Regions from separate parts of the Bradyrhizobium sp. USDA 4011 genome, predicted to be linked through region 3. Evidence: predicted binding sites of a transcription regulator. Region 3 holds the regulator's gene; each other region holds the start of a gene.
What was found. Region 3 encodes LexA, which represses DNA repair genes until DNA is damaged. Its sites were predicted from a motif close to TGTTCNNNNTGTGTTCNG; they were not measured.
Positions count from the first base shown of each region.

Region 1 (7,964 bases), 4.5 Mb from region 3:
TCGAGGTCCCTCGCGAGCACAGCTTCGTTTCCTGCGAATCCAACTAAGACACTTCTACGAAGTTTGCTTCTTTTCGGCCAGCCGGCCCGTAAGAAACTGAGACGCTGAGTGTAAACTCTCCGGATGGAGCGAGCCTTCCAACGTAGCCCTGCATCCACAAACAAAAACGGCCGGGTCATCCGACCCGGCCGTTCAAAACTCTCTTCGCGCTTTCCGCGTGTGCGGCCGCGCTCAGCTCGCCTTCTTCACGAACGCCGGCTTGCCGACCTTCTTCTCGATCGCGCGCTTGAGATCGAGGGCGCGGGGCGACAGCACGTCGGCCTTGGCCTTGAGCAGGTAGGCGTCGAGGCCGCCATTGTGGTCGACGCTCTTCAGCGCGTTGGTCGAGACGCGCAGGCGCACGTTGCGGCCGAGCGCGTCCGAGATGAAGGTCACGTTGGCCAGGTTCGGCAGGAAGCGCCGCTTGGTCTTGATGTTGGAGTGGCTCACCTTGTGGCCCGTCTGGGGGCCCTTGGCCGTCAGTTCGCAGCGCCGGGACATTACCAAAATCCTTATTGCATCCCCGCCTCTGGCGGCGCGTGCAATCACGCGGCCCGCGCGGGGGTTTTGAATTCGCGTCCATTTTCCAGGAACCGCGGGTGTATAGGGGGAGAATACCCGAGCGTCAAGATTATATCGCCGCATAACCGTCGCGGGAAATGGCGGTTCATAAGCGCTACCAGCCACTTAACGGCGGATATGGCAACCATATAAAGGGCGTATTCGGCTGCAAGTCTTGGTTCCATAACAGATGCGCGCGTTGTCCGGCCGAATTGAACGTCCAGATGGATGACGAAAGAGCGCCGATAGCAGGACCGTCAGGTAGGTTAAGTGACCACCGCCATTGCCCTTTTGCCCCCGCTCGGCCGGCTCGTCGGTCTGTGCGCCGGTGCCCTCTTGCTGTTTTGCGCCGAGCGCGCCAGCGCACAGGGGCGGCTCGACGCCCAGTATGAGGCGACGCTCGCCGGTATCCCGGTCGGCAAGGGCAGCTGGACCATCGAAATCGGCGACGACACCTTCTCGGCCTCGGCCCAGGGCGGCACCGCGGGCCTCCTGAAGGCATTCTCCGGCGGCAGCGGCTCGGGCGCCTCGCAGGGCCGCGTCGTCAACGGCGTGCTGGCCGCCACCTCCTACACCGCCACCACCACCACCTCGAAGAAGTCGGAGACCATCCGGATGGTGCTGGCGGCTGGCGGCATCAAGGAATCCACGATCGAGCCGGAGCCGCCGGTCGATGCCGACCGCCTGCCGGTGACCGAGGCGCAGAAGAAGAACGTGTTCGATCCGATGACCGGCTCGTTCCTGCGCGCGCCGGGCAATGCCGAATTGATGAGCCCGGATGTCTGCCGCACCGGCGCCGGCGTGTTCGACGGCCGCATGCGTTACGACCTCAAGCTCGACTTCAAGCGGGTCGAGATCGTGAAGGCCGAGCGCGGCTATCACGGCCCGGCGCTGGTCTGCGCGCTCTATTTCGTGCCGATCTCGGGCTACATCCCCGATCGCCCTGTCATCAAATATCTCGCCGCCCAGCGCAACATCGAGGTCGCCTTCGTGCCGATCGCGGGCACCCGCCTTCTGGTGCCGTTCCGCATGACGATCCCGACTCCGCTCGGCCCATGCCATGCTGGAAGCCACCTCGTTCGTCACCACAGCCGCGCCGCCGCGCGTGGCGAAGACGCAGTAAGGGTGAGCAGCGGAAGTGCTTGACCGTCATCCTGAGGAGCGCGCTCTTGCGCGCGTCTCGAAGGATCGACGGCCACCGGCCGGGCCGTGCATCCTTCGAGACACGCTTTGCGCTCCTCCAGCGACAAAGGCGAAGCCTTTGCGCGGGGCTGACGGGTCAGGGAAGGTGACCGGTTCAAGGAATGCAACAATCGTCATGGAATCCAGTTGACTCTTGTCCGCTTCTGATTCGACTCGGTCGCCTCTGGAATTTAAGGAATTCAGTCCGCATATCCCGTGCTTGTGGAGCCCTCTCAAACTTGATCTAGTGCCGCCGCCGTCAGCCTGCCCGAGATGTTGCGGTGAACGTTTCAGGCCTGGAATGGAGTCACCGATTCGGGCGCGATTCGTTCCGGACTCGTTCCGAAGCTTAAGGGTGGCGCGGAAAGCGTCGCATTGTGAGACAGATTCGCCTCAGATGATGCCCATGATCGATCAGTTTCTGGATTTCCGCGTCATTGCGAGGAGCGCAGCGACGAAGCAATCCATCGTGCCGACGCGCACGCGAAATGGATTGCTTCGCTTCGTTCGCAATGACGGCTGACAGCCGCCTTCAGTAAAGAAACAACTGCAAAATATGGCTTTCTCAACTTCGTTCGGAAATGACCGCGTGCCCGGCGCAGGCGTCACTGCGGTGCTGGGGCCGACCAACACCGGCAAGACGCATCTGGCGATCGAGCGCATGCTGGCGCATTCGTCCGGCCTGATCGGGCTGCCGCTGCGGCTGCTCGCGCGCGAGGTCTACAACAAAGTCGCGGCCCGCGCAGGCGTCGACAATGTCGCGCTGATCACCGGCGAGGAGAAGATCAAGCCGAAGGCGCCGCGCTTCTGGGTCTCGACCGTAGAAGCGATGCCGCGCGATCTCGATGTGTCGTTCCTCGCGGTCGACGAGATCCAGATCGCGGCCGATCTCGAACGCGGGCATGTGTTCACCGATCGCATGCTCAACCGCCGCGGCCGCGACGAGACGCTGCTGCTTGGGGCTGCGACCATGCGGCCGATCATCGAGCGGCTGCTGCCGGGCGCCTCGATCGTCACGCGGCCCAGGCTCTCGCAGCTCGAATTCGCCGGCGACCGCAAGATCACGCGGCAGCCGCGGCGCACCGCGATCGTCGCGTTCTCCGCCGATGAGGTCTACGCGATCGCCGAACTGATCCGACGCCAGCATGGCGGCGCGGCCGTGGTGCTGGGCTCGCTCTCGCCCCGCACACGCAATGCGCAGGTCGAGATGTTCCAGAACGGCGACGTCGATTACCTCGTCGCCACCGACGCGGTCGGCATGGGGCTCAATCTCGACGTCGATCACGTCGCCTTCGCCTCCGACCGCAAATATGACGGCTACCAGTTCCGTCGGCTGACGCCGGCCGAATTCGCCCAGATCGCGGGCCGTGCCGGGCGCGCCACGCGCAACGGCACCTTCGGCACCACCGGCCGCTGCGCGCCGTTCGAGCCGGAGCTCGTCAATGCGCTGCAGAACCACACCTTCGACAGCGTCAAGATGCTGCAATGGCGCAACGCCAGGCTCGATTTCGCCTCGCTCGGCGCGTTGCAGGTGTCGCTGGCGCTGACGCCCAATCATGAGGCACTGACGCGGGCCCCGGTGGCCGAGGACCTGCGCGTGCTCGAACACGTCGCGCGCGACGCCGAGGTGCGCGAATTCGCGCATGGTTCGGCCGCGGTGGAGCGGCTGTGGGAGGCCTGCCAGGTTCCGGACTACCGAAAGCTGTCGCCGGCCGCCCATGCCGAACTCGTGACCACGCTGTATGGCTTCCTGATGCAAAAGGGGCGTATCCCTGATGCATGGTTTGCCGCCCAGGTCGACCAGGCCAACCGGACTGACGGCGATATCGACACGCTATCGGGCCGGATCGCGCAGATCCGGACCTGGACCTTCGTTGCCAACCGGCCCGACTGGCTCTACGACCCGGAGCACTGGCAGGGGATCACGCGCGATCTCGAAAATAAATTGTCCGATGCGCTGCATGAACGGCTCACGGAGCGTTTCGTTGACAGGCGGACCAGTGTATTGATGCGCCGCCTGCGGGAGAACTCAGTTTTGAATACGGAAATTGGCAAGACCGGTGAAGTGATCGTGGAAGGCCACGTGATAGGCCGGCTCGATGGTTTCACCTTCGCACCTGATGCGGCCGAGGCCGGCAGCGACGCCAAGGCGCTGCAAGCCGCCGCCCAGCAGGTGCTGGCGCGCGAGATCGATACGCGTGCCGAGAAACTGGGCGCCGCCCCCGACGAGCAGTTCGTGCTGACCTCCGACGGCACCATCCGCTGGACCGGCGATGCGGTGGCCAAGCTGGTGGCCGCCGACGACGCGCTGCATCCGCGGCTGCGCATCATTTCCGACGAGCGGCTGACCGGCGCCTCGCGCGAAGCCGTGCAGACCAGGCTCGATCTCTGGCTCAAGACGCATATCGAGAAGCTGCTCGGGCCGCTGTTCGAACTGTCCAAGGCCGAGGATATCCAGGGCATCGCCCGCGGCATCGCCTTCCAGCTCGTCGAGGCGCTCGGCGTGCTCGAGCGCAGCAAGATCGCCGCCGAGATGAAGGATCTCGACCAGCCCTCGCGCGCCGCGCTGCGCAAATACGGCGTGCGCTTCGGTGCCTATCACATCTATTTCCCGCAGCTCCTGAAGCCCGCGGCGCGCTCGCTGGCCTCGCTGCTGTGGGCCGAGAAGCAGAGCAATGTCGACATGGGCGCGCTGTCGAATGTGCAGCATCTCGCCTCCAGCGGCCGCACCTCGTTCCCGGTCGACAAGGCCCTGCCGCGCGACGGCTATCGCGTGCTCGGCTATCGCCAGTGCGGCGAGCGCGCGGTGCGCGTCGACATTCTCGAGCGGCTCGCCGATCTGATCCGTCCGGCGCTTGCCTGGCGCGAGACCTCGCCGGGCGAGAAGCCCGCCGGAGCGTTCGATGGCCGCGGCTTTGTCGTCACGCAGGCGATGACCTCGCTGACCGGCTCCGCCGGAGAGGACTTTGCCTCGATCCTGCGCGCGCTCGGCTACCGCATGGACCGCCGCCCGCCGCTGCCGCCGAAGGCTGTCGAGGTTGCGCCTGCTGAGGCCACCGAGACCGTTGCCGCCGAGACGCCACCGGTTGAGGCGACTTCGGACGCGGCCGCGGACGTGCCGGTCGATGCCGCGGTCGTGGCGGATGCGCCGGAAGCCGCCGCTGCGCCTGAGGCCGAAGCCGCCGCCGATCAGCCGGTGTCCGGCGTTCCCGCGCCGTCGGCCGCGCTGCTGCCCGATGTCGGCTTTGCCGAGGTGGTCGCCAGCGAAGCGACGCCGGTGGTGCTCGAGACCCAGCAGGATGCCGTCGTCGAGCGCGCCGCGCCGGTCGATGAGCCCGCTGTTGCCGAAGAGCCGGCTGCTGAAGCCCCCGTTGCTGAAGTGCCGGCCGAGCCCGCGCCTGCGGTGGAAGCCGCTGCGAAGACGCCGCCTGAAGCCGTTGCCGCAGAGGCTCCGTCAGAGCCCGCCGCCGAAGCGCCTGCGGAGACCGCGAGCGCTGACGCCGTGCCCGCCGAGGCCGCTCCCGCCGCCGCGGAAACGCCGGCTGAGCCGCAAATGGTCGAAGTCTGGCGGCCCGGCGGCCGCTCCGACGAGCGCCGTCCGCATCATCGCGGTCACGACCGCAACCGCGGCCGTCACCAGAACAAGCCCGCCGAGGGCGCGCAGGCTGCCGAAGGCGGCGGCGAGGGCGAAAAGCGCGAGCATCATCGCCGGCCGCGCCGCCACCGGGATTTCCGCGTTCCGCGTCCAGGCGCGCCCGCTGACGGCGCTGCGCCGGCCGCTGCCGCGCCGGCCGATGGCGCGCCGCGCGAGGACAAGGGCCAACGCCGCGAGCGTTTTGAAGGCAAGGGCCGCGATCGCGACAATGAGCGTCGCCGCGACAACAAGTTCGGCGGCGGCGATCGCAAGGGCGGTGATCGTGACCGCGGCGGCCGCGATTTCGGCAAGGGCGGCCGCGACAAGCGCGAGGGCGGCCCGTCGCATCGGCCCTATGCGTCGAGCGCGCCGCGCGAGCGCGACCGTCCGATCGATCCGAACTCGCCGTTCGCCAAGCTCGCTGCCCTGAAGGAGCAACTCGCCGGCCGGAAGGAATAATCTAACCCTTGGTCCAGTTCTTGGTCTGACGCTTGGACAGACAGCGGCTCGACAAATGGCTGTGGCACGCGCGGGTCGTGAAGGCCCGCACCGGCGCGGCTGAGCTCGTCGCATCAGGTCATGTCCGCATCAACGGCACGCGCGAGAAATCGCCGGGCCATGCGGTGAAGGCGGGCGACGTGATCACCGTCGCGCTCGACAACAGCGTCCGCGTGCTGAAGGTCGCGGGCTTCGCCGAGCGGCGCGGCGATGCCAGTTCGGCGCGCGTGCTGTACGAAGATTTGCAGGCCGGCAATTTGCAGCCCGGTAAGGAGTAGTTATCTAGCGCTTGCTATCCCAATTTTAGGGTGGCAGGGGCGTGAGAATACTGGCGTTTTTCAGGGCCGGCTTCCCTTGCGGCCCCGGTATTCCTGCGCTACGCAACCCCAGAAAAATCGATCGTTCCGGAGTTTTGGATGACCTACGTCGTCACTGAAGCCTGCATCAAGTGCAAATATACCGACTGCGTCGAGGTCTGCCCCGTCGATTGCTTCTACGAGGGCGAGAACATGCTGGTCATCCATCCCGACGAATGCATCGATTGCGGCGTGTGCGAGCCGGAATGCCCGGCTGACGCCATCAAGCCGGACACCGAGCCGGGGCTGGAAAAGTGGCTCGAGGTGAACACCGAATATGCCAAGAGCTGGCCGAACATCACCCAGAAGAAGGACGCGCCCGAGGACGCCAAGGAGTGGGAAGGCAAGGAAGGCAAGTTCGAGAGGTATTTTTCTCCGAATCCGGGCAGCGGCGACTGATTCGCTGGCGCTCGCGAACAGCCGGCGGGACTACCCCAATAAGGGTGGCCCGGACCCGCGGCGGCCCCTCCGTTCGGCCGCCGATTTAACCCTAATGACGGACATATGACCTGAGGATGCCCTGTTATGCCCGGAATCGGGCGTAAACCATTGATTTTTGCGGAAAATGTGCTATATCTGCACCATTACAGGCCAAGAACCCCCTGCCATGCGTACCTTGTGGCGTCGAGGTTCCCGCAAACATCGAACAGGGGCGTGGCAGTTTCCGCGCGCAGGCTGTGTCACAGAAAACGCGTAAAAAGAGTGCTTCCAAGACGACGAAGAAAGCCGCTGTCGTTGCTCGCAGCGCAACCAAGGGCCGTGCCAAGGCGCCCGTGAAGGGGGCCAAGAAGGCGGCGGCTGCAAAGTCCTCAAAGAACAAAAGAAGCGTGATGCCAGAAAAGACTGCCAAGACTGCCGCGAAAGCGGCAGCTGCGAAGCCCGCTGCTGCGAAGGTCGCCCCCAAGACTGCTGCTGTTGCGCCGAAGCCGGCCGCCCCGAAGGCTGCCGTCCCCGCCGCTGCTCCGAAGGTTGCCGCCAAGCCGGCCGCTCCGTCCCGCCCGGAAGAGAAGAAGGTCGTGACCCAGCGCCAGGGCTTCAAGGCCAATGAATTCGTCGTCTATCCCGCTCACGGCGTCGGCCAGATCCTGGCGATCGAGGAGCAGGAGATCGCGGGCGCCAAGCTCGAGCTGTTCGTGATCAATTTCATGAAGGACAAGATGACGCTGCGCGTCCCGACGGCGAAGGTCGCCAATGTCGGCATGCGCAAGCTGTCGGAGCCGGCGCTGGTCAAGAAGGCGCTGGAGACGCTGAAGGGCCGCGCCCGCGTCAAGCGCACCATGTGGTCGCGCCGCGCCCAGGAATACGAAGCGAAGATCAATTCGGGCGACATCGTCGCGATCGCCGAGGTGGTCCGCGATCTCTACCGTTCGGAATCGCAGCCCGAGCAGTCCTACTCCGAACGCCAGCTTTATGAAGCGGCGCTCGACCGCCTGTCGCGCGAGATCGCGGTCGTGCAGCACTCGACCGAGACCGAGGCGATCAAGGAGATCGAAGGCCAGCTCGCCAAGAGCCCGCGCCGCGGCGCCAAGGCCGAGTCCGCTGAAGGCGAGGCGGAGGGCGATGCCGACGGTGAGGATCTCGACTCTGATGGCGACGATACCGCCGTCGAAGACGAAGCCGCCTAAACAACGCTGCAGGATTTCAGACGAGAAGCCCGGTCGCACGACCGGGCTTTTTGTTTTGCGCACGATCTC
Region 1 covers NZ_JBSSGG010000001.1:3,749,402-3,757,365, reverse strand. The annotation lists gene ACVW1C_RS17550 (DNA methyltransferase) at 1-179, opposite strand, end outside; gene rpmB (50S ribosomal protein L28) at 232-540, opposite strand; partial or broken gene ACVW1C_RS17540 (DUF3108 domain-containing protein) at 892-1,723, shown strand; gene ACVW1C_RS17535 (helicase-related protein) at 2,339-5,875, shown strand; gene ACVW1C_RS17530 (RNA-binding S4 domain-containing protein) at 5,908-6,192, shown strand; gene fdxA (ferredoxin FdxA) at 6,331-6,669, shown strand; gene ACVW1C_RS17520 (CarD family transcriptional regulator) at 7,101-7,895, shown strand.
Region 1: ACVW1C_RS17535 (helicase-related protein) is a predicted target of LexA. The motif match lies at 2,110-2,127, and genes of this name have one in related genera.

Region 2 (7,964 bases), 3.5 Mb from region 3:
CCGTCGACCACGCGCTGGAGCTGCTCGACAAGGGCGAGGCCCGCGTCGCCGAGCGCGAGGCCAGCGGCAAGTGGAAGGTCAATCAGTGGCTGAAGAAGGCGGTGCTGCTCTCGTTCCGCCTCAACGACATGGGCCAGATCGCGGGCGGCCCGGGCAAGGCCTCGTGGTGGGACAAGGTGCCCTCGAAGTTCGAGGGCTGGGGCGAGAACCGCTTTCGCGACGCCGGCTTCCGCGCCGTGCCGGGCGCGATCGTGCGCCGCTCCGCCTTCATCGCCCGCAACGTCGTGCTGATGCCCTCCTTCGTCAATCTCGGCGCCTATGTCGATGAAGCCACCATGATCGACACCTGGTCGACGGTCGGCTCCTGCGCCCAGATCGGCAAGCGCGTGCACATTTCCGGCGGCGTCGGCATCGGCGGCGTGCTCGAGCCGCTGCAGGCCGAGCCCGTGATCGTCGAGGACGACTGCTTCATCGGCGCGCGCAGCGAGGTCGCCGAAGGCGTGATCGTGCGCAAGGGCGCGGTGCTGTCGATGGGCGTGTTCCTCGGCGCGTCCACCAAGATCGTCGACCGCGAGACCGGCGAGATCTTCGTCGGCGAAGTCCCGGAATATGCCGTCGTGGTGCCGGGCACCCTGCCGGCCAAGCCGCTGAAGAACGGCCAGCCGGGCCCAGCCACCGCCTGCGCCGTGATCGTCAAGCGCGTCGACGAGCGCACCCGCGCCAAGACCAGCATCAACGAGCTGCTGCGGGACTGATCGAACCAGATTCCGTCTGACGCCGATGGTTCCTACTGGCTGATGGCCGCGGGCGCGGTCGTCTTCGTGCCCTATGTCTGGGGCTTCATCGAGCTCGCGTTTCTGCCCGGCACCCGCTACCCGAATCGCTACGGTCCCAATCCGCTTGGAAAAACCCATGTGAGCCGAGGCGGCAACCGCGACAGTGGGTCGCGCTCCAGGCACGGCTGGGATCAACAGAGCGAGCTCGAATGATGCGGTACAAAGCTGGTCCACCCGCGGTGTGACGTGTTAAGCGAGGCGCATGACCGATGCCGTCTCGATTACCCGCGATCTGGTTCGCTGCCCCTCCGTCACCCCGGCCGACGCCGGCGCGCTTGGCGTTCTCGAAAATTTGCTGAAAAGCGCAGGCTTCGACGTCCATCGCGTGACCTTCTCCGAGCCTGGCACGGCCGATGTCGACAATCTCTACGCCCGCATCGGCACTTCCGCGCCGCACATCACCTTTGCCGGCCATACCGACGTGGTGCCGCCCGGCGATGAGGCGGCGTGGACGCTCGGCGCGTTCTCTGGCGAGGTCAAGGACGGCTATCTCTACGGCCGCGGCGCCGTCGACATGAAGGGCGGCATCGCCTGCAGCGTCGCCGCGGTGCTGCAATATCTGCGGGATCATGCTGGCAAGGCAAACGGCTCGATCTCCTTCCTGATCACCGGGGACGAGGAAGACGTCTCGATCAACGGCACCGTCAAGCTGTTGAAATGGTGCGCCGAGCGCGGCGAAAAATTCGACCATTGCGTGCTCGGCGAGCCCTCCAATGTCGAGGTGCTCGGCGACACGATCAAGATCGGCCGGCGCGGCTCGCAATCCGGCACGCTCATCGTCGATGGCGTGCAGGGCCACGTCGCCTATCCGCACCGCGCCTCGAATCCCGTACCGGATATCTCGCGGCTGATCGTCGCGCTGAGCGACGAGCCGCTCGATCACGGCAGCGCGCAATTCCAGGCCAGCAACCTCGAATTCACCACCGTCGATGTCGGCAACACCGCGAGCAATGTGATCCCCGGCCAGGCGCGGGCGAAATTCAACATCCGCTACAACGACAACCACACCCAGGAGAGCCTGCGGCAGCTGGTCGACGCACGACTGGCGAGGGCCTGCGGCAACCGCATCCGCGCCCATATCGACTGGCAACCGTCGAACTCCAACGTGTTCGTCACCCAGCCCGGGCCGTTCACCGACCTCGCGGTCGCCGCGATCGAGGAGGTCACCGGCCGCAAGCCGGAGCTGTCGACCTCGGGCGGCACCTCGGATGCGCGCTTCATCTCGAGCTATTGCCCGGTGATCGAGTTCGGCTTGGTCGGCCAGACCATGCACCAGATCGACGAGCGCACGCCGGTGGCTGACCTGGAGAAGCTGACGCGGATCTATCGGGGCGTGCTGGACAGGTATTTTGCGTGATCCAGCCGCTCGGCTGGACAAGAACATCGAAAACAACCCCATGCACAGTAGGGATTGGGGCCGCTAGTAGTCCACCCGCACCAGATATAGCCCCTCCGGCGGCGCGACGGGGCCGCAGGCGGCACGGTTGCGGGCGGCGAGCGCACCAAAGAGATCGTCCGCGCTCCAGCGGCCCTCGCCGACCCAGACCAGCGATCCCACCATCGAGCGCACCTGGCTGTGCAGGAACGAGCGCGCCGACGTCACGATGTTGATGGCATCGCCCTCGCGCGTGACGTCGAGCTGATCGAGCGTCTTCTCCGGCGACTTGGCCTGGCACTCGGTGTCGCGAAAGGTGGTGAAATCGTGCTTGCCGAGCAGCCGCTGCGCCGCCTTGTGCATCGCGTCGGCATCGAGCGCACGCGGCACGCGCCAGACGCGACCGATGTCGAGCGCGAGGTTCGCGCGGGTGTTGGTGATGCGATAGAGATAGTGCCGCTTGATCGCCGAGAACCGCGCCTCGAAATCGTCGGGCACGATGTCGGCCGCCAGCACGCCGATCGGATTGGGCCGCAAATGCGCGTTCAGCCCGTCGCGAAAGCGGCCGGGCGGGAAATGCTTGGCGACGTCGCAATGCGCGACCTGGCCGCGCGCATGCACGCCGGCATCGGTACGCCCTGCGCCATGGACGCGCACGTCCTCGCCGCAGATCGCCTTGACCGCCGTCTCCAGCGCGCCCTGCACGGTCGGTGCATTGTCCTGAATCTGCCAGCCGGAGAACGGCGTCCCGTCATATTCGATGGTGAGCTTGTAGCGCGGCATCAGGCGAGCCGCGCCGGCGGCTTCAGCGGCGTGCCGCGCAAAAAATCCGCCGCCTTCATCGGCGCCTTGCCGGCGCGCTGCAATTCGAGGATCCGGATTGCGCCATCGCCGCAGGCGATCGCAAGATTGTCGTCGAGCACATCGCCCGGTTCGCCCGCGCCTTTCGCCAGTTCGCAGCGCAGGATTTTCAGCCGCACCGGCTCGCCCTCGCCTACGAGCTCGCACCAGGCGCCGGGGAACGGCGAAAGCCCGTGAATGTGCCGCAGCACCGCACGCGCCGGCTGCTTCCAGTCGATCCGCGCCTCGGCCTTCTCGATCTTGGCGGCGTAGGTGACGCCGTCTTCGCTCTGCTTCGTCAGCTGCAACCCGCCACGCTGCAGCGCGCCCATCGCGCGCACCATCAGATCGGCGCCGAGCGGCGCCAGCGCGTCGTGCAGGTCGGATGCCGTCATGCTGTCGGAGATCGGCAGCCGCTCGACCATCGCGACGTCGCCGGTGTCGAGGCCGACATCCATCTTCATCACCATCACGCCGCTTTCGGCGTCGCCCGCCATGATGGCGCGGTTGATCGGCGCGGCGCCGCGCCAGCGCGGCAATAGCGAGGCATGCAGGTTGAAGCAGCCGAGCTTCGGCGCGTCGAGAATCGCTTGCGGCAGGATCATGCCATAGGCGACCACGACGGCTGCATCGGCGTCATGCGCGCGAAATTCCTCGAGCGCCTCCGGCGTCTTCAGCGTCTTCGGCGTCAGCACGGGAATGCCGAGGCGGCGCGCCTCCTGCTCGACCGGCGTCGGCTGCAACTGCAGGCCGCGCCGCCCGCCCGGCTTCGGCGCGCGGGTATAGACCGCCACGACCTCGTGGCCATGGGCCACCAGCTCCAGCAGCGTCGGCACCGCGAAGTCGGGCGTGCCCATGAAGATCAGACGGAGAGGCATCAGACAGGGCTCGATGGCATTTGGAGTGCTCCGTTATGCACGGGCTCAAGCGCGAAGCGCGTCTTCGCATCAGAGGCCCCGGGCATCCACGTCTTTCGTATCAGCGAAGCAAGACGTGGATGGCCGGGTCAAGCCCGGCCATGGCGCGTCCAGGGAAGCGACTGCGTCACTCCGCCGCGCGCTTGGCGGCCTTCTCGAATTTCTTGAAAACGCGGTCGCGCTTCAGCTTCGACAGATAGTCCACGAACAGCACACCGTTGAGATGGTCGATCTCGTGCTGGATGCAGGTGGCGTAGAGCCCCTCGGCATCCTCCTCGTGCAGCTTGCCGTCGAGGTCGGTGAAGCGCAGACGGACCCGCGCCGGGCGCTCGACCTCCTCGTAATATTCGGGGATCGACAGGCAGCCCTCTTCGTAGACCGACAGCTCTTCCGAATGCGAGATGATCTCCGGGTTGATGAACACCCGCGGCTGCGGCGTGGTCTCGCCGTTATCGTCGCGCCTGGCGAGGTCCATGGTGATCAGCCGCAGCGGCTGCGCGACCTGGATCGCCGCCAGCCCAATGCCGGGCGCGTCATACATGGTCTCGAGCATGTCGTCGGCGAGCTTGCGGATCTCCGGCGTCACCTTCTCGATCGGTTTCGACACCAGACGCAACTGCTTGTCCGGCAGGATGATGATTTCTCGTAATGCCATGGCGGCGATTTAAGCTGCTGACTTCATGGGGTCAATGCGCTCAGGAACCGGTTAAGGCGGCCTTAACCACGTTTCTTCACGCAACGTTAACCAGGAAATTTAAGGGAGGGTTTACCATAAATGTTCCCTTTTCGTTCGATGACGGTGCCGAATCGGCTACAACTGATGGCATGAACGAGATTCTGCTCACGATTGGCGACCTCCCCGTCCGTGTCTCCGACGCGTTGATCGGCCTTGGCGCGCTGGCGCTGATCCTGCTGCTCGCCATCGCCGTGGTGATTGCGCGCGCCAGCCGGCGCGGCGCGGAACTCGCGATGGCCCAGGCCGTTCGCGCCGACGAGCTGGAGGAGCGGCTCGCCGACATGCTACGGGCCCAGAGCGAGGCCTCGGGACGGGTCGACGCGATGGGGCAGGCACTGGCCGGCCGTCAGGCCGAGATGGCCCGTGCCGTCAACGAGCGGCTGGATTCGGTGACCCACCGGGTCGTCCAATCGATGGAACAGACCACGCGCAACACGATGGATTCGCTGCGCGTGCTGCATGAGCGGCTCGGCATCATCGATCACGCGCACAAGAACCTCAACGAGCTCACCACCCAGGTCACGACCTTGCGCGACGTGCTCGCCAACAAGCAATCGCGCGGCGCCTTCGGCCAGGCGCGGATGGAGGCGATCGTCCAGGACGGCATGCCGAAGGGCTCGTTCGAGTTCCAGTACACGCTGACCACGGGCAAGCGGCCGGACTGCGTCGTGTTCCTGCCCGACCAACGCCCGCTCTGCATCGACGCGAAGTTTCCGCTGGAGGCCATGACCGCGCTGCACGACGCGCGCAGCGACGAGGAACGCAAATTCGCCAGCCAGCGGCTGCGCGCCGACGTGCTGAAGCATGTCAGCGACATCGCGGAGAAATACCTCATCCCGGGCGAGACCCAGGACACCGCGCTGATGTTCGTGCCGTCGGAATCGGTCTACGCCGAAATCCATGACGGCTTCGACGACGTGGTCCAGAAGGCCTATCGCGCCCGCGTCGTGCTGGTGTCGCCCTCGCTCTTGATGCTGGCGATCCAGGTGATGCAGCAGATCCTGAAGGACGCCCGCATCCGCGACGCCGCCGACCAGATCCGCAACGAGGTGATGCATCTCGGCGACGATCTCGGTCGCCTGCGCGAGCGCGTGCTCAAGCTGCAAAATCACTTCGGCCAGGTCAACGAGGACGTCAGGCAGATCCTGATCTCGGCCGACAAGATCGAGAAGCGCGCCGGCCGCATCGAGGAACTCGACTTCAGCAAGTCCGAGACCCCGATCGAGGTGCCGCGGTTCGTGAAACCCAGCGCGCCCGAGCTGTTCCCTGCCCCGCGCAAACTGCAGGCGGGGGAGTGAGTGTCGAACCGCGATTTCACCGCATAATCGCGGTCATCGTCCGACTTGACCGCGGCCCGGTGAAGCCGGTCGACGACAGACGAAGGTGGGAACCAGATTATCTCCACCTGTCGTCCCTGCGAAAGCAGGGACCCATACGCCGCGGCTTTCGTTGTTGAAGGGGCTCGTCGTTCCGACATCGCCCACCAATCACCATTGGTGGTTATGGGTCCCTGCTTTCGCAGGGACGACACCGATGTGGCATCCGCGCCAAGCTTTCGGTGTCGTCACCCGCCGGGCGATGACAGTCTTTTTGCTGCCGAATCTGGTAACACCTCATCTATGACAGCACCTGAAGCGACGTCGGACGCGACTGCAAGGCCGGAACCAAAGCCCGCCCCCACCTCGTGGCGCGACAGCTTCGCGGTGTATTTGCAGCCGCGGGTGCTGATCGTGTTGCTGCTGGGCTTCTCCTCGGGCCTGCCGCTGGCACTATCGGGCTCGACGCTGCAGGTTTGGATGAAGGAAGCCGGGGTCGATCTCGGCACCATCGGGCTGCTCGCGCTGATCGGCACGCCCTACACGCTGAAATTCCTCTGGGCGCCACTGGTCGACGCGCTGCACGTGCCGCTGTTCACGCAGGTCTTCGGTCGGCGCCGCGGCTGGCTGCTGCTCTCGCAGCTGTTGCTGATCGCGACGATCCTGGTGCTGGCGCTGGCCGATCCCGCGCGATCGCCATGGTTCGCGGCCTTCGCCGCGCTGCTGGTCGCCACCGCTTCGTCGACGCAGGACATCGTGGTCGATGCCTTCCGCGTCGAAAGCCTGCCTGAAAGCGAGCAGGCCGCCGGGATGGCATCCTATGTCGCGGCCTATCGCGTCGGCATGCTGGTCTCCACCGCAGGCGCGCTGTTCATCGTCAGCGGTTTCGAAACCGCCGGCGTCGCGCGCCCGTCGGCATGGATGTGGGGCTATGTGGTGATGGCCGCGCTGGTCGCGATCGGCATCGTCACGGCGCTGGCTGCGACCGAGCCTGCGCAATCGAAAGGCGCGGAGGCGGCCACGCATGCGCAGAACGCCGCCGAACGCGTCCTGCACGCGGCGCTCGGCGCATTCTCCGAGTTCCTCAGCCGCAAGGACGCATTGGCGGCGCTCGCCTTCGTGGTGCTGTTCAAGTTCACCGACGCCTTCTCGGGCACCATGACCGCGCCGTTCGTGATCGACATCGGCTTTTCCAAGGTCGATTACGCCGCGATCGTGAAGGGTGTCGGCCTTGCCGCAACCTTGATCGGCGGCTTTGCCGGCGGCTTCGTGGCGCGGCGTTATTCGCTGGCGACCAGCCTGTGGATCGGCGGCGTGCTGCAGGCGGTCGCCAATCTCTCGTTCTCCTGGCTCGCGCATGTCGGCGTCGATCAATGGGCGCTGGCGCTTGCGATCACCGCGGAGAATTTCACCAGCGCGATCGGAACCGTGATCTTCGTCGCCTACCTTTCGGCGCTATGCCGCAATCCGCTGCACACCGCGACCCAGTATGCGCTGCTCACGGCGCTCGCCGCGGTCGGCCGCACCTATCTGTCATCGGGCGCGGGCTATGTGGCGAAGGCCGTCGGCTGGCAAATGTTCTTCGTGATCTGCGTGCTGGTCGCGATCCCGAGCCTGATCCTGCTCGCCTGGCTGCAGCGGCGCGGGCATTTCGATGAGCTGGGGCCGGTGAGGGTTTAGCTCCGCTGTCATCACCCGGCTTGCCGCCTCCGCTGACGCAGCTACTTCGCCACCACGCTCCACTTGGTGACGATGGCTTCGCTCATCTCGCCGGCATCCTTTGCGCAGGCGATCTCGTCGACCTTCACCGAGATGGCCTTGCCGGAGAGGCTCTTGAGCTGCGCGGCCTGGGCGTCGTTGGTCGGAATCAGCTGAAAAGTTTCCGGCCCGGTTTCGAGGTTGCAGAGACCGTTCGGCGGCGGCAGGCGGCGCGGCTCGCTGGTG
Region 2 covers NZ_JBSSGG010000001.1:4,780,434-4,788,397, reverse strand. The annotation lists gene dapD (2,3,4,5-tetrahydropyridine-2,6-dicarboxylate N-succinyltransferase) at 1-755, shown strand, start outside; gene ACVW1C_RS22435 (hypothetical protein) at 798-989, shown strand; gene dapE (succinyl-diaminopimelate desuccinylase) at 1,039-2,193, shown strand; gene truA (tRNA pseudouridine(38-40) synthase TruA) at 2,257-2,994, opposite strand; gene fmt (methionyl-tRNA formyltransferase) at 2,994-3,929, opposite strand; gene def (peptide deformylase) at 4,096-4,623, opposite strand; gene ACVW1C_RS22410 (DNA recombination protein RmuC) at 4,794-6,002, shown strand; gene ACVW1C_RS22405 (AmpG family muropeptide MFS transporter) at 6,324-7,700, shown strand; gene ACVW1C_RS22400 (hypothetical protein) at 7,742-7,964, opposite strand, start outside.
Region 2: ACVW1C_RS22410 (DNA recombination protein RmuC) is a predicted target of LexA. The motif match lies at 4,745-4,762, and genes of this name have one in related genera.

Region 3 (7,964 bases):
CTGCCCGTTGTAGCCATAGATCGCCCAGGCATCGAGCTTGCCGGAGGCGAACGCCGAGTAGCCGTCGGACGGCGTCAGATTGATCGCCTCGATATCGCCGAACGCGAGCCCCGCCTCCTCGAGCTGTTTCGCGAGGAAGTAATGCGCCGTGGTCGCGCGCACATAGCCGACGCGTTTTCCCTTGAGGTCGGCGATCGAATGGATCGGCGCATCCTTTGCCGCCACCGTGACCTGGATGTTGAGATCCTCATCGGTGACGGCGATGAAGCGCACCCTTGCGTTCTGGCGCGCGGCAAACATCGCGGGAATCTCGCTGCCCGAACCGACGTCGAGCGCATCGCCGTTCAGGGCCTCGATGTGGAGCACGCCGTTGTTGAGCTCCTTCCATTCGATCTTGTAGGGCGTCTTGTCCTCGCCGCCGGCCTGCAGCAGCGGACGCCAGCCACCCTTGTAATACGCCACGCGCAGCGTGACGCCGCCGAGATCGGCGCCCCCACCCGCCGCGGTCTCCGCACGCACGCCGCCGGCAATCAAGCTTCCGGCGAGCACGCCGAGCGCGGAACGTCGAGAGAGAGAGGATGGCATGGTCACCGGCGCAGGCTCCTGATCAGCAATCGCTACGCCGCAAGCTTAAGAGAAAACCCGCCGATGTATATGAGACGCTATTTCGTTTTTCGCCGCGCGCGCGAAAGGCCGTTCCAAGGATTGACGGCTTGGCGCAGAAAACAACATCCGACGACGAACCGCAGCCTGGATGGGCGCGGCGATATCCGGGGCCGCTCTCTCGACCAGGTTGCGGTCGCTCCGGGTCTCGCGTGATTACTCCGATTACGCGGTCAAGGTCCGCGATGCATTCGAAGCGGAAGGCATCAGGGGCGTCCCGTTTGCCAGCGCCGACACCCTGTCGCGGCGCATCGTTGCCGCGCATGAGGCGAGCATCCCAATTGTGGCCGTCGTCGGGCAGCGCGAGGCGCAACAAGGCACCGTGAGCCTCCGCGAGCGCGCCGGAGCCGTTTCCGTTTTGCCGCTGGATGACGCCGTCCGGGCGCTTCGACAGCGTGCTTGTCCGGGTCAGGTCGTTGACTGAAAACTCGCTGCGCGCAGCCCCGGCGCCGCAGGGTCCGCGGCGCAAAGAAAGGCCCCAGCGAGGGGGTACACGCTGAGGCCAGAGCAACTTGATCACACCATCCTAGACCTCGCCCTGGCGCTTTCCTTTGCTCCTTTGGAGTACCGGATTCATACGGATCGAAGACTGAACCTTATTGCTCGCTCGCGCGTATCGATAACGCCAGGATTTTGCCATTCCTCCTGGGGCTAGAACCAACGCCGCCCGTCGTATTTCAATGCGGGCGGCGTTGCGCGTTTCTGGCCTGGAACGCGAGGGCTGACATTGAGGAAAGTTCCCGGCTGGAACCGGAACGGATAACAGCCGACGTGAGTTGGAGAGCATGATCTTGAAGGATGGAGCGTCATCGCCGTGAGCCGAAAAACCCTGCAGGCACGTTCGGAGCAGGCGCTCGTCGTCGTCATTCTCAGCACCGGCGCGCTCATCGCCTACCTCGGCTTGGCGCTTTCCAGGATCTGAGAGGTCTGCCCGGCAAGCAGCAGGCCGCTTGACGCACCGAAAGCGCGCAAGGTCCAATCATTGATTTGCCCGACGGCGCAAGCCCCGCGATAAAGATGTTTCGCTCTTTCAGAAGTACGGCCTACTGTATGCTTCGCCCGTCTCACCCGATCGAGGGGCGCTTCGCGATCGTCACGAACGTGGGTCGAGATGCGGAGGACGCGCAGTGTGCAACTGACGAGTGCCCATGAAGCGGCTCCCGTTACACCTGTGGTCATACCCCGAGCTCTCTGCCTTTACGCCGCGGCCTCTCGGCTCGAGCACCAGCGCCTGTGGAATACTTGATCGCCCGCATGCGCGCGGGTGATGACACTGCGTGAGAATGGACCGAGCGGGGCCAACGTCAGCACCTTGGTCGCGTGCCTGCCGCACAAATCGGGGACATTGCCGCCCGCCCGCAATTCTCGTACACGGTTTCACGCAATGACCTCGCAACTCTCCCCCGATTCCGTCGACGTGCTGCTGTTCGATATCGGCCGCGTCGTGCTCGACATCGACTTCGAGAAGGTGATGGCGCACTGGGCGCAGCATGCCGGCTGCGCGCCGGCCGACCTCGCCACGCGCTTTGTCGTCGACGACAGCTTCAAGCATCACGAGATCGGCCGGATCGACGATGCGGCGTTCTTCGAAAACCTGCGCCGGACGCTCGGCATCAACCTCACCCATACGCAGTTTCTGGAAGGCTGGAATGCGATCTTCACCGGCGAGATGCCGGGGATTGCCCCCCTGCTCGCCACCGCCGCCAGGCGGATGCCGCTCTACGCCTTTTCCAACACCAATCCGGCCCACGTCGCGCATTTCTCGGTCATCCATGCCGAGCTGCTCAGCCATTTCCGTACCGTCTTCCTGTCCTCGACGATCGGCTTTCGGAAACCCGACGCCGAGGCCTACGATCATGTGGTAAGGGAGATTGGTGTGCCGGCGTCGCGGATCCTGTTCTTCGACGACCTGGCCGCCAACATCGAGGGCGCGCGGGCGCGCGGCCTTCATGCCATCCACGTGACATCGACGGATGACGTGGCGAGGGCTCTGACTGCACTTGGTATTGAACATTTGGATTGAAGGAGCTCCGAGCGTGGCCCTGATGCCGGTTGCCGATGCCCTGTCCGCCGTCCTCGCCGGCGCCGAACCGCTGCCGGAGGAGATGGTCGCGCTCGATGCCGCCTACCACCGCACCCTGGCCCGCGACCTCGCCGCCCGGCGCACCCAGCCGCCGCAGCCGATGTCGGCGATGGACGGCTACGCCGTGCGCGCGGCCGACGCTGGTGTTCTGAAGGCCCGGCTCAGGGTGATCGGCGAAGTCGCCGCCGGCCGGCCGTTCGAGCGCACGGTCGGCGCCGGCGAAGCGGTGCGGATCTTCACCGGCGGCGTGATCCCCGATGGCGCCGACGCCGTCATCATCCAGGAAGACACCGCCGTCGACGGCGATCACATCACGATCAGCGAGGCCGCAACCGCCGGGCGGCACATCCGCCCGGCCGGCGTCGATTTCCGTGAAGGCGACGTGCTGCTCGCGGCCGGCAGCCGCCTCTCCGATCGCGCGCTGTCGCTTGCGGCCGCCATGAACCATCCGGAGTTCGCGGTGCACCGCCGTCCCAAGGTCGCGGTGCTGGCGACCGGCGACGAACTGGTGATGCCGGGCTCGGCGCCCGGCCCTGGCCAGATCGTCTATTCCAACGGCTATGCGCTGCGTGCGCTGGCGCGCGCCGAAGGCGCCGAAACCGTCGATCTCGGGATTGCCGCCGACACTGTGGAGGCCACCACCGCCGGTATCCGCCGGGCCCGCGAGACCGGTGCCGACATCCTGATCACGACCGGCGGCGCCTCGGTCGGCGACCACGACCTGGTCAAGCAGTCGCTTGAGGCCGAGGGCGTCGAGATGGCGTTCTGGCGGATCGCGATGCGGCCCGGCAAGCCGATGATGCATGGCCGGCTCGGCGCGATGCGGGTGATCGGCCTGCCCGGCAATCCGGTGTCCTCCTATGTCTGCGCCTTCCTGTTTCTGGTGCCGTTGATTCGGGCGCTAAGCGGGCGAAAGACCGTCCATCACGTCCGTGCCAGCGCCCTGCTCGGCCGCGACCTCGCCGCCAACGACCAGCGCGAGGACTATCTGCGCGCGCGCCTCGAGGAGCGCGCGGACGGCACGCTGATCGCAACGCCTGTGATGCAGCAGGACTCGTCGCTGCTCGGGAATCTCGCTGCGGCACAGGCACTTCTCGTGCGTCCGCCGTTTGCGCCTGCCGCCGGCAAAGGCAGCGAATGCGAGATCCTGATGCTGCCTGAGTGAGGCTCGCACAGCCCGCGGATTGTGCGTTGCCGGATGCGTTCACCGGAAATTAAGTGGTTGCGGAACACATATCGAACATATAGTGTCCGTTCATGATTTGTTTCGAGTACTGGTGTGTACAAATGGGAGGCCGCGAGGGAGCGCTTGTGATGAGCACCGTGCTCCTGAGGACTGGCCCCGCCTGAAAAGTCTCGGAATCGAACGACGCTACCAACCGGGGGAATACTCGAGATGCTCACGCGCAAACAGTACGAACTTCTGCGTTTCATCAATGAACGTCTGAAAGAGGCCGGCGTACCGCCCTCGTTCGACGAGATGAAGGATGCGCTCGACCTGCGCTCGAAGTCCGGAATCCACCGCCTGATCACTGCGCTGGAAGAGCGCGGCTTCATCCGCCGCCTGCCCAACCGCGCCCGCGCCATCGAGGTCATCAAGCTGCCAGAACTCTCGGCCGGCGGCGGCAACGGCCGCCGCGGCTTTACCCCGAGCGTGATCGAAGGCACCCTCGGCAAGCGCACCAGCACGCCGCCGGTCACCGAGGACGACGGCAACCGTCCGGTCGCGGTCCCCGTGATGGGCCGGATCGCCGCCGGTACGCCCATCGAGGCGCTGCAGACCCGTAGCCACACCATCAGCGTACCGCCCGACATGCTAGGCTCCGGCGAGCACTATGCGCTGGAAGTGCGCGGCGACTCGATGGTTGATGCCGGCATCCTCGACGGCGACATGGCGCTGATCCAGCGCAACGACGTCGCCAACACCGGCGACATCGTGGTGGCGCTGATCGACGAGGAGGAAGCCACCCTGAAGCGCTTCCGCCGCCGCGGCGCATCAATCGCTCTGGAGCCGGCCAACACCGCCTATGAAGTGCGCATCCTGCCGCCGAACCGGGTCCGCATCCAGGGCAAGCTGATCGGCCTCTATCGCAAATACTGAATTTCCAAATACTTGCGGCGGCCGGGAACGAGCGACACATCGGATCGTTCCTTGAATGATAGCGTAACGTGCTGTTTGCCCGATGCGCTCCGATACCTCTCACGCAGCGTCGCGTGTTTGTGATCGGAGGCGTTGGGCGACCAGTCGTACAATCGCCCAGAAACGAGGAGACACTCGTTCGCTATCGTCCACTCTGGTAGAGGCCCTATGCCTCAAGGAGAGGCACTGGTCGCTACCTCGATTAGAGGAGCCATCCGATGTGTGACTACAGTCTGCACGCCGTGGCGTCGCGCCCCGCCATTGTTGGAGAGACGCTAATCACCACGACTTTCCGCGGGACGTCGACCCGCGGCTTTGCTTCGGAGACCGATCCCACTGTCGCGGTCTGCATGCTGCCGGGCACCGAGCTCGCTTTCGCCGAGAACGTTCGCTACGACAGCCGCTGGATCTGGACCAAGACGATGAACTTCCGCGTCGGCGTGTTCAACGAAGTCGAGCCCGACGTTCCCGATCGCCATCATGACGCGGTCGAATTCCCCGACGGCAGCCATGTGCTGGTGACCCAGCTCGTCGAGGGACAACGTGTCAGCGTGCTGCAATTGCCGGCACTGCATCCGCTGGTCGAGCAGAAGCCGAAGGTTGTGGAGCGGCGGCCCTCCGCATTTGCGTCGCTGTTTTTGGGTTGAGCGCATCGTCGCCGCGGAATGAGCTGTTCAGCGGCGGATGACCTAAGCGATTTCGAGCGACCCCGGACGTCGGGTTCCGGGGCGCGGTTGGAGAATTGCGTCGGCGCGCGCCTTGGCGCATCATCGGGCACGGAGGACGTGCGTGGTGGTCGACAAGGTCACATGGCAAAAGGCTGGACGCGTCACGGAGCCGGGCCGCTACATGTTCCGGTTCGGCTGGCTGACGGTGACGGCTGACGACCTGAAGGTCTGGGAGCATTTCCCCGAGGCTTCCTTCACCCTCGTCAAGAAGCCTGACGCCGGCCCCGACTCCGACGAATACCATCTCGGCCTGTTCGAGCTGCCGACCGGCCCCTCACCCGACAACGGCTAATCCTCGCCCTGCAAATCGGTCTCGGCCGGCGTCGCATCGACGGCGGGCCGCGGAGCGCTGGCGGGCGCGCGCAGCGTCGTCTCGCTCTCGCCATCGCCGGGAACCGCTGGCGACCACGGCCGGTCGATCCCTCCGGGCTTGACCGCATCGATGGCGTAGCCGTCCCTGATGCGCCGCAGCACCAGCGCGCCGTGGCGCCGCAGCCGCTCGGCTTCGATCACCGAGGCCGCGCAGTCCCGCGGTGCCGGCCGCGCGGTCACGATCAGTGCCGCACGGTCGCAGTCGTCGGCCAACGCCTCCGGCCGGCTCGCCAGCGCGACGAAGGCGCCGCCCGGCCCTTGGGTCACGCAGCCGCTCGGATCGCACGAGACGCCCTCGCCGAGCGAGGAATCCGTGGCAGTCCGCGCGTCAGCATCCGCCGCCAGCCACTCCTTGACGAGGAAGGCGTCCTTCGCGCTGTGCATCAGATGCAACCGGCCGTCGCCGCCCCGCACCGCGACATTGCGGCCGTCGGCGGAGACCAGCACGTCCGGCTGCGGCACCCGCAACGCCCAGACCGATGCCGCCACCAGCAGCACCGCACCCGACCAGCGCAGCGGCGTCCGCAACAGTCCGAGCAGGACGAGGCCCGCGCTTGCGACGATCAGCGGCCCGATCCCGAACGCCGCCATCCGGCCGACCGCGCCCGGCAGCGCTGCGACCCATTGCGTCACCAGGATCATCCAGTCGATGCCGAACCCCATGATCGCCCAGAACACGCCGTCGAAGCCGAACGGCATTGCGAGCAGCCCGAGCAGGCCGGCCGGCATCACGACCGCCGACACCACCGGCATCGCCGCAAGGTTCGCGAGCAGCCCGTAGGGCGTCACGCGGTGGAAATGGAACGCGGCGTAGGGCGTCGTCGCGAGCCCCGCCACCAGCGAGGCCAGCATCAGCATCGTGAGCTCGCGCCCGCCCCACAGCGCAAGGCGCGCGGTCGCCGAATGATCGGGCGATGCCAGCAGGTTCGGCAGCCCGATCTGCACCAGCGCCACCAGCCCGAGCGTTGCCGCAAACGACATCTGAAAGCTCGGATGCACCAGCGCTTCCGGCGCGATCGCGAGCACGATCAGCGCCGCCACCGCCAGCGTGCGGAAGGTGATCGCGCGGCGGTCGACGATCACCGCGATCAGCACCACCGCCGTCATGAAGAACGACCGCTGGGTCGCGACCTCCGCCCCCGACAGCAGCAGGTAGAACGCCGCCGCCAGGAGCGCGGCCGCCGCCGCCCATTTCTTGATCGGGTGTCCGGCCGTCAGCGCGGGAAACAGCGCAAGCAGCGCTCGGATCGTGAAGAACACGACGCCGGCGACCACGGCCATGTGGTAGCCGGAGATCGACAGCACGTGGCCGAGGCCCGAGATGAACATCGCGTCGTTGACCGGCGTCGTGATCGCATCGCGCCGGCCGGTGAGCAGCGCGGTTGCGATCGCGCGCTGATCCCCATCGAGCGTGGTGCGGATGCGCGCGTCGATGGCATCGCGCAGCCACTGCATGAAGGCGGCATAACGCAGCGCAAGACCGCCGGTCGCCGGCGGCTCCCTGGCCTTCACCGCGCCCATCACGAAGCCGGATGCGCCGATACCCTGGAAATAGAGATCGCGGCCAAAATCATAGGAGCCCGGCCGCTGCGGCCCGAGCCGCGGCATCAGCCGCGCCTTCAATTCGACGAAGCTGCCGACCTCGGGCGCGGTGCCCTTCTTCACCGAGAGCCTGACGCGCTCGAGTGTTGGCACCTCGCGCTGGCTTTCCATCGACACGACGCGCAGCACGAAGCGGTCGGATTTCTCCCTGATGTCGCGTGTCTCGACGAAGCCGGTCAGTGCCACGGAAAATATCGGCCGCGCCAGCACGCCATGGGCGATCCGCGCGGTCTTCCACGTCGCCATCGCAAAGCCCGCGGCGACCGCCGCCAGCATCACGACGGCGGGAAACACGCTGCGCCGCCGCAGCAGGAGCGCCACCAGGCAGAGCGCGATTGCGACGACGGACGCGACCGACAGCACCGGCTCATGCTCG
Region 3 covers NZ_JBSSGG010000001.1:8,294,580-8,302,543, reverse strand. The annotation lists gene ACVW1C_RS39460 (ABC transporter substrate-binding protein) at 1-585, opposite strand, end outside; gene ACVW1C_RS39455 (His/Gly/Thr/Pro-type tRNA ligase C-terminal domain-containing protein) at 755-1,087, shown strand; gene ACVW1C_RS39450 (HAD family hydrolase) at 2,048-2,686, shown strand; gene ACVW1C_RS39445 (molybdopterin molybdotransferase MoeA) at 2,700-3,911, shown strand; gene lexA (transcriptional repressor LexA) at 4,143-4,847, shown strand; gene ACVW1C_RS39435 (hypothetical protein) at 5,105-5,533, shown strand; gene ACVW1C_RS39430 (hypothetical protein) at 5,679-5,906, shown strand; gene ACVW1C_RS39425 (ComEC/Rec2 family competence protein) at 5,903-7,964, opposite strand, start outside.